One region of the Novosphingobium sp. HNCC26BN242 genome, then DNA from elsewhere that is predicted to be linked to it. Evidence: predicted binding sites of a transcription regulator. Region 1 holds the regulator's gene; the other holds the start of a gene.
What was found. The regulator LexA, encoded in region 1, represses DNA repair genes until DNA is damaged. The targets are predictions, from matches to a motif close to GTTCCNCNCTTGTTCT.
Positions count from the first base shown of each region.

Region 2: the regulator LexA is predicted to act here: its motif matches at 2,203-2,218, upstream of AC2A1F_RS08210 (ribonucleoside-diphosphate reductase subunit alpha).

Region 1 is NZ_JBXUGM010000006.1:101,159-105,578, reverse strand. It holds gene AC2A1F_RS18430 (ComEC/Rec2 family competence protein) at 1-930, shown strand, start outside; gene AC2A1F_RS18425 (energy transducer TonB) at 993-1,661, opposite strand; gene lexA (transcriptional repressor LexA) at 1,920-2,627, opposite strand; gene AC2A1F_RS18415 (molybdopterin molybdotransferase MoeA) at 2,686-3,891, opposite strand; gene moaC (cyclic pyranopterin monophosphate synthase MoaC) at 3,888-4,364, opposite strand.
Region 2 is NZ_JBXUGM010000002.1:120,134-124,553, reverse strand. It holds gene AC2A1F_RS08220 (YifB family Mg chelatase-like AAA ATPase) at 1-1,362, shown strand, start outside; gene AC2A1F_RS08215 (GlsB/YeaQ/YmgE family stress response membrane protein) at 1,565-1,813, opposite strand; gene AC2A1F_RS08210 (ribonucleoside-diphosphate reductase subunit alpha) at 2,308-4,299, shown strand.

The sequences.
Region 1 (4,420 bases):
GGTGTGGTTATCGAACTGGCGCTGATGCCCATCGGCCTGTTCCACTTCCATCGTGCAGGCGTCTATGGCGCGCTGGCCAATGTGATCGCCATCCCGCTCACCACTTTCGTCACGATGCCGCTGATCGGCCTTGCCTTGCTGCTGGACAGTGTGGGGTTCGGCGCACCGGCATGGTGGCTGGCAGGCAAAAGCCTCGAGCTGCTGCTCGCGCTGGCCCATTTCGTGGCGGCAAGGCCCGGTGCGGTGACGATGCTCCCGGCCATCGCGCCTTGGACGTTCGCGCTGTTCATTGCCGGAATGTTGTGGCTCGCATTGTGGACAGGAAAAGTGCGGTTGTGGGGAGCGGTCCCCGCAGCGCTGGCGGTCCTAGCCATGGTGCTCACGCCGACCCCGGACATTCTCGTCACTGGCGATGGGCATCACGTCGGCCTGACCGGGGCGGGTGATGATCTGATCGTGCTGCGCATGGGCAGGGGGGAATACATGCGCGACAACTTGCTCGAACTGGCTGGTATGGAAGGCACACTGCGCCCGATTGACCGCTGGTCTGGTGCCCGCTGCAACGATGACTTCTGTGTCGCACGGTTGCAGCGTGGCGGTCGGCAGTTCATCTTGCTGGTGGCGCGGAGCCGCAACTACATCGATGACATGGCGCTCGCCGCAGCCTGCGAGCGCGCCGATATCGTGGTTGCGGATCGTCGCTTGCCCTATTCTTGCCGGGCAAAAATGCTCAAGGCCGACCGTGTCATGCTGGCAAATACGGGAGGCCTGTCGATCAATCTGACAACGGGCCGCGTGCGGACAGTGGCCGAAACGCAAGGCGAGCATGGATGGTATCGCAAACCACCGCCGCCAACATTCAGAAAGCCCGTCAAACCAGCCACCTCGGCTTCCGACAGCGCGTCTGGAGCTTTACTGTCTGCCAAATAATTCGTAGGTTCCAAGTGGCCGGGCACCGGCATCGATTGATGTGCAAGTGCCCGACCGGATAGTTACGGCAGCACCCAGCGGATCGAGCCGCTGTAGCTCCCGCTCATCGGCAGGCCATCGCCACCCATCGCGGGGATGAAGCGGGCGCGGCTGCTGACTTTCGCGCAGGTAGCGGCATCAAGATCGGCCGATCCGCTCGAACCGGTAACCTCGCACCCGGTCACCCGGCCGTCAGTGCCGATGGTCAGGCGGAACCGGGTCAACCCCTCGCGCTCTTCGCGGATCGCGGCGCTCGGATAGTCGCGGTCCGAGACCCACGATCCCGGCGAACCTTTGGGAGAGGCACCACGCGCGGCGAAGCTGGCAGAAGGCGAGGGCTTCACTTCGGGCGGGACGAATGGCCCCACTTCAACCGGCACGATCGGAATGATCTCGACCGGTTTCAACCCGATGCCCGGATCGACGGGGCCGAGTATGATGTCAGGCTTGGGAGCGACCAGCGGGGTATCTTGCGGTTTCTGTGCCGGTTTGATGTCCGGCGGTGGGGCGATGGGAGTGATCTTTACCTCATCGTCCTTCCACTGTTGCGCAATAAAGGGGTCCTTCACGATCTTGACGATCCCGCTGGCAAAGCCAGACGTGATGGCCCAGATCGCCACGCCGTGAAGCAACGCTACGGCGATGAAGGTTTGCGTTTGTCGCTGCCGGGAATTTTCTGCTGAATAAGCCATTGGCAACACCTCTTCCGTTGCCGACGCCCCAGGTTCTGGCGGGCCGTCCCGGAAGGGGGCGCCCCGTGTGGGGCATTCGGTAACGATAGAAACTATATCAAAGCCGAACGCCTTGCTAGAAGAATCTCAACCAAATAGATTGATATTTAGCATAACGAATCCCGGATAAACACAAATGCCGCCCGCCGATTGTCTCGGCGAACGGCATCTGAAGATTTATAACCAGCAGGCAACAGCGCTTTGTCGCCGCCAAACCCCTTAGTGGTAGCGCCGCAGCAGGCCCGCCAGTTTGCCCTGCACGGCCACTTCATCGGGCCGGTAGAACTGCGGATCATAGGCCGCGTTGGCCGGATCGAGGCGGATCATGCCCTTTTCGCGGTGGAGGTACTTGAGTGTGGCTTCTTCACCACGCACCAGCGCAACCACGATTTCGCCATCGCGGGCAACATCGGTCTTGCGGACAAGGGCATAGTCGCCATCAAAAATTCCGGCCTCAACCATCGAATCCCCGGACACTTCAAGCGCGTAATGCTCTCCAGCGCCGAGCAGGGCCGCGGGCACCGGCAGCGTTGCCGCGGTTTCGAACGCTTCGATTGGCATACCGGCGGCGATCTTCCCGTGCAGCGGCAATTCGATCACATCGTTGGCGGGAGCGGGAGCGGCCTTGGGTGCGGTGCGCAGCGGGGTGAGCGTGGTGTTGGCATTTGCGGCAGTACGCACTGGCGCTGTGCTACTCGGCTTGGTCACCGAGCTATCAGGCTGGCGCAGGACTTCGAGCGCGCGCGCGCGGTTGGGCAGGCGGCGGATGAAGCCGCGTTCTTCCAGTGCGGAGATCAGGCGATGGACACCGGACTTCGATTTGAGATCGAGCGCTTCCTTCATTTCTTCGAACGAAGGGGAAATGCCCGATTCCTCCAACCGGATTTGGATGAAGGTGAGCAGTTCATGCTGCTTGCGCGTCAACATTGGCGGTTCCTCCGCGGGTGAACGAATACGGAACGGATAAGCAACCTATTTCACGACGTCAAGCAATTCCGCCATTTTCGAGCAGGTAAACCGGAACATCCGTTCCTGCCGCTTTGGCTTCGGCCCAGGCTTCGCGCACAACCAGCGCATTGGCGCGGGCAAGCGGTGACAGTGCGCCTGAATCCTGCAGCGGATCGAGCGCCACGTTGGCCCCATCCCAGACGGCGCGAAGGAATTCCATGCGACTGCCACCTTTGCCCAACGGTGCGGCCAATCGCGCCGGAATTGTCCATGGCAGCGGGGCCGCTGCACCGGCGCTGGCGCGCAGCAGGGGTAGCAGGAAAAGGAACGCGGTGACAAAGGCCGAGGCGGGATTGCCCGGCAGTCCAAGGATCACTTGCGCTCCACGGCGCGCCACGAGCAACGGCTTGCCCGGCTTGATCCCGACGCGCCAGAAATCCAGCTTGGCCCCAACGGCTTCAAGCGCGGGCCGGACGAGATCGTGATCGCCGACCGAAGCGCCACCGCTGGTCACGATGATGTCGGCATCGCTGGCGCTGTCGAAAGCTGTCGCCAGCGCCTGCAGTTGATCAGGGATCGGGCCAAGTGCTCGAATTTCAACCGGCAAGGCTGCGGCCATCGCGCACAGCATGGGGCCATTGCTGGCGGGCAACTGGTGGAGCCCAGCGTCTTGTCCAGGCGGCACCAGTTCATCCCCGCTGTCGATCACGGCGAGCTTGAGCCGCCGCCGCACCGGCAGATGGCTATGCCCGCCCGCAATGGCCAGTGCAATCTGCGCCGGGCTTATGCGCGTGCCTGCCGGGATCAATTCAGCAGCGGCAGCGAAATCCATGCCGGCCGGACGGATATGGCGCTCCAGCGGCTCAGGCAGTGTGCCGGTGAAGCGCAGAGTTGCGCCATCGCGCGCCGTATCTTCTTGGATCAGGACCATGTCAGCGCCGTTCGGGACAATAGCGCCGGTGCTGATGCGCACCGCTTCGCCTGTGCCGACCACGCCCTCAAACGGATGGCCAGCTGCACTTTCGCCGGTCACCTGCCACGGGCCGGGCAGATCGGCGCTGCGCAGGGCATAGCCATCCATCGCAGATAGCGGCGCTGCGGGCTGCGTGCGGCGGGCGGCAAGCGGCTGCACGAGGTAGTGGCCGAGGCATTCAGCCACCGCACGTTGCTCTACCGGCAAGGTCGGGGCGAGTGCGAGCAAACGCGCTTGGGCTTCGGCAAGGGGAAGGGGAGGCGTCTTCACGCGTCGTCAGCGCGCCAGATGCCGGATTTGCCGCCGCGCTTTTCGATCAGGCGCACGCCTTCGATGACCATGCCCTTGTCCAGCGCCTTGGCCATGTCATAGACCGTCAGCAGCGCGACCGAGACAGCGGTCAGGGCTTCCATCTCCACACCGGTGCGGCCCGTCAGCGTGGCCGTGGCGGTGCATTCGACGCCAGCTTCAACGAAGGTGAAATCAACATTTACCGCATCGAGCGCGAGCGGGTGGCACAGCGGGATTAATTCGGCGGTCTTCTTTGCGGCCATGATCCCGGCAAGCCGCGCGGTGCCTAGCACGTCACCTTTGGGAGCATCGCCTGCGCGGATGGCCTCAAGTGTGGCTGCGGACATGCGAATCAGGCCGCGCGCAATGGCCACGCGCTGGGTTTCAGCCTTGCCTCCAACGTCGACCATGCGGGCGGTTCCCGCCGAATCGATATGGGTCAATTCGTTCATTCAGCAGAGCCTTTCCCTGAACAGGTTTACACAGTTTACACAGTCCATGGAGAAAA
Region 2 (4,420 bases), on a different contig from region 1:
TCGGCGTTGTCAGCATTAGGGCTTGCTCTGCCGCCCAAGCGGATCACGGTGAACCTGTCGCCGGCTGATCTGCCCAAGGAAGGATCGCATTACGATCTGCCGATTGCGCTGGCGCTGCTGGCGGCGATGGGGGTGGTCGATCTGGAACAGATTGCCGATTACGTGGCGGTGGGCGAACTGGCGCTGGATGGGCGTGTGTTGCCATCGCCCGGCGTGCTGCTGGCCGCCATCCACGCCAGCGGACAGGACAAGGGGCTGATCTGCCCCGCTGCGCAAGGACCTGAAGCGCGCTGGGCGAGCGGGATCGACGTGATCGCCGCGCCCGACCTGATCGGGCTGCTCAACCACCTGAAAGGCACGCACCGGTTGCCTCAGCCTGCGCAAGGCATTGCAGAGCCTGCGCGGCGCATGGCAGACCTCAAGCAGGTAAAAGGGCAGGAAACCGCCAAGCGCGCGCTGGAGATTGCGGCGGCAGGCGGGCACAACCTGCTGATGATCGGGCCGCCGGGCGCGGGCAAATCGCTGATGGCATCATGCCTGCCGGGTATCCTGCCAGAACTAACCCCGGCTGAGGCGCTGGAAGTTTCGATGGTGGCATCGGTGGCGGGCACGCTCGAGGATGGGCGGATCAGCCGCGCCCGCCCATTCCGTGCGCCGCATCATTCCGCCTCGATGGCCGCGCTGACTGGTGGAGGCCTGAAAGTGCGGCCCGGTGAGGTGAGCCTGGCTCATCTGGGCGTGCTGTTCCTCGATGAGTTGCCGGAGTTCCAGCGCGCGGTGCTCGATTCGCTGCGTCAGCCGCTGGAGACGGGTGAGGTAACGGTGGCGCGCGCCAATGCGCACGTAACCTTCCCGGCGCGGGTGCAGCTGATTGCGGCGATGAACCCGTGCCGCTGCGGGCATCTGGGCGATCCGGCGCTGGGGTGCAGCCGTGCGCCGCGCTGTGCGGGGGATTACCAGTCCAAGGTCTCAGGGCCGTTGCTGGACCGGATCGATCTGCATGTCGAGGTCGATCCGGTCTCTGCCGCCGACTTGGCGCTGCCGCCACCGGCAGAGGGATCGGATCAGGTGGCCGCGCGTGTTGCGCGCGCGCGCAGCGTTCAAGTGGCCCGGCTGGAAGGGACGGGCATGCGGAGCAATGCGGAGCTGAACGGGGATATGCTAGACACCCACGCCACGCCGGATGAGCCGGGGCGCAAGCTGCTGGCCCAAGCTGCCGAGGCGATGCGCCTGTCCGCTCGCGGCTATACCCGCATGTTGCGCGTGGCGCGCACGATCGCGGACTTAGCAGGCGCGGAAACGGTCGGGCGTATCCATGTGGCTGAGGCGCTCAGCTACCGGCGGATCGCGCCGCGGGCCTGATCTGGGCTGGTTCACGCAGAGACGCGGAGAAGAAGGGGAGACGCAGAGAGGCTGCGCTTGGCCGCAAGGCCATCTCCGAGTGCTACGATAGCGGAAAACGTAACGTCAAGATTGGGAGAGCGGCTTTGCCGCAAGCGGGAACATCTTCGCGCCTCCCTTTTCCTCTCTGCGTCTCTGCGTGAACCCTTGCCCCGCTAAGCCTTTAAAGACTCCGCCCGATAAAGATCAGCACCATCGCGCCGATCACCGAGGCCAGGCACCCGGCGCGGTTAACGCCTTCGCCGAAGGTGCTGCTTGATCGCCAGCTGGCAAACAGGCCCGCCACCAGTGCGCCGCCCACGCCCAGCAGAATCGTTTTGACCAGCCCCATCTCGACCGCGCCGGGATAGAGGAACCGCGCCAGCACGCCGACCACAAGGCCGGTGAAAACGATCGACAGGATATTCAGCATGGTTGGCTCCGTTTCTGTGGACACATAACATGGTGCCGATTGACCGGTTCTTGTCCACAATTTGGTGATCTGGACCAAATAAACTCGGATAGGTTCATTTTGTGTCTTGCAGTGTCGGTAATCCGGCGCGTCGCTGCACTGCAGCATAAGTTTGCGCACGACGAAACGAATCGAGCGTGCGACGAATCGAGTCTGCCTGAGGAACATTACCCTCTTGTGTCTGGCAGGCGTTAGGGCACTATAGGTTGTGGTTGGACATCCGGGGCACCTCTAGACCTTGTTTAGAGCGCTTGGGCGTGTTTTTCGCGCAATGGCAGAACTTTGCCTCAGCACGAGACAATTCCGGCTGCGAACTTTGTTTAGAGACAGCGCGCGTGCGGGACATCAATGTTCCACTTTCGTTCTGTCCGGTGTAGGATCGGTGCGGCCGCCCGATTCGATTGTCGATTGATCGCCCGGATGGTTTCATCCGGTGTGCGGACGGGGGTTACAACGTGGATTTCAGGACTGGAGACGGCTCCGTGGTTGCGCAGGATGAATTGGCGCTGGCAAGCGCCCCGGCTTTTGCCGGTGAAGCGAAAGCTGTAGATATGAACGCCAAGGATGCAGGCAGTGATGCGCTCGTGGCTGGCATGGCTGCTGCGGCTGTTGCTGCGGCCCCGGTCAGCGATTCCAAGACGGTCAATCCGCGCCGCTTCACCATTGTGACCGATCACAGCCGCGATGCGCTCCTTACTGATTTCGGCAAGGATACGCTGGACGACCGCTATCTGTTGCCGGGCGAGAAGTATCAGGACCTGTTCGCGCGCGTGGCCGATGCCTATGCCGATGATCAGGCGCACGCGCAGCGGCTCTATGACTACATCTCGAAGCTGTGGTTCATGCCCGCAACGCCCGTGCTGTCAAACGGTGGCACCGGGCGGGGCCTGCCGATCTCGTGCTATCTGAACTCGGTGGATGACAGCCTTGAAGGCATCGTTGCCACCTGGAACGAGAACGTCTGGCTCGCCTCGCGCGGCGGCGGCATCGGCACCTATTGGGGCCAGGTGCGCGGCATTGGGGAGAGCGTGGGCCTGAACGGCAAGACCAGCGGCATCATTCCTTTCGTGCGCGTGATGGATTCGCTGACGCTGGCGATCAGCCAAGGTTCGCTGCGTCGTGGGTCGGCCGCGTGCTATCTTGATGTGTCACACCCGGAGATCGAAGAATTCCTCGAAATCCGCAAGCCCAGCGGCGATTTCAACCGCAAGGCGCTCAACCTGCATCACGGCGTGCTGCTGACCGATGAATTCATGGAAGCGGTGCGTGATGGCGCTGAATTCCACCTGCGGTCTCCCAAGGACGGGTCGATCCGCAACACGGTGGATGCGCGCGCGCTGTTCCAGAAGCTGGTCGAAACCCGCCTTGCCACGGGCGAGCCGTACATCGTGTTCAACGACACAGTGAACCGCATGATGCCCAAGCATCATCGCGATCTGGGGCTGAAGGTCTCGACATCGAACCTGTGTTCGGAAATCACGCTGCCCACCGGCCGCGACCATCTGGGCAACGATCGCACGGCGGTGTGCTGCCTGTCCTCGCTGAACCTTGAAACGTGGGACGAATGGAACGCCGACAAGGTGTTCATCGAAGACGTGCTGCGCTTCCTCGACAATGTGCTGCAGGACTATATCGACCGCGCGCCTGCTGAAATGGCGCGGGCCAAGTATTCGGCCATGCGCGAGCGTTCGGTCGGCATGGGCGTGATGGGCTTCCATTCGTTCCTGCAGATGAAGGGCATCGCGTTTGAATCGGCGATGGCCAAGGCGTGGAACCTCAAGATGTTCCGCCATGTCGCGGCCAAGGCCGATGAGGCCTCGCTGATGCTGGCGCAGGAACGCGGGCCGTGCCCCGATGCGGCGGACATGGGCGTGATGCAGCGCTTTTCGTGCAAGATGGCGATTGCGCCAACCGCATCGATTAGCATCATCTGCGGTGGCACTTCGGCCTGTATCGAGCCGATCCCGGCGAATATCTACACGCACAAGACGCTGTCGGGCTCGTTCGTGGTGAAGAACCCCTACCTGCAAAAGCTGCTGGCCGAAAAGAGCAAGGATTCCACCAACGTGTGGAACTCGATCCTTGAACACGGCGGATCGATCCAGCACCTCGATTTCCTCAGCCCGGACGAGAAGGCGATCTACAAGACCAGCTTCGAGATTGACCAGCGCTGGCTGCTCGAATTCGCGGCAGACCGCACGCCCTATATCGATCAGGCGCAGTCGCTGAACCTCTATATCCCGGCTGACGTGGACAAGTGGGACCTGATGATGCTGCACTTCCAAGCGTGGGAAAAGGGCATCAAGTCGCTCTATTACCTGCGTTCGAAGTCGGTCCAGCGCGCAGGGTTTGCCGGCGGGGTTGAGGCGGACAACACCTCGGCTGCGCCCAAGATCGAACTTGCCACCGCGGCGACCGATTACGAGGAATGCCTGGCCTGCCAGTGATGGCAGGTCAGCAAGCCTTGCCCCTGTCATGACGGTCCCGGCAGTCCCTGCATGTCTTAGGGCGTCCTCGCGGCTGGCGCGACCGTTGTTGCCGTTACACGCCGCGACATTTCGCGGCTTG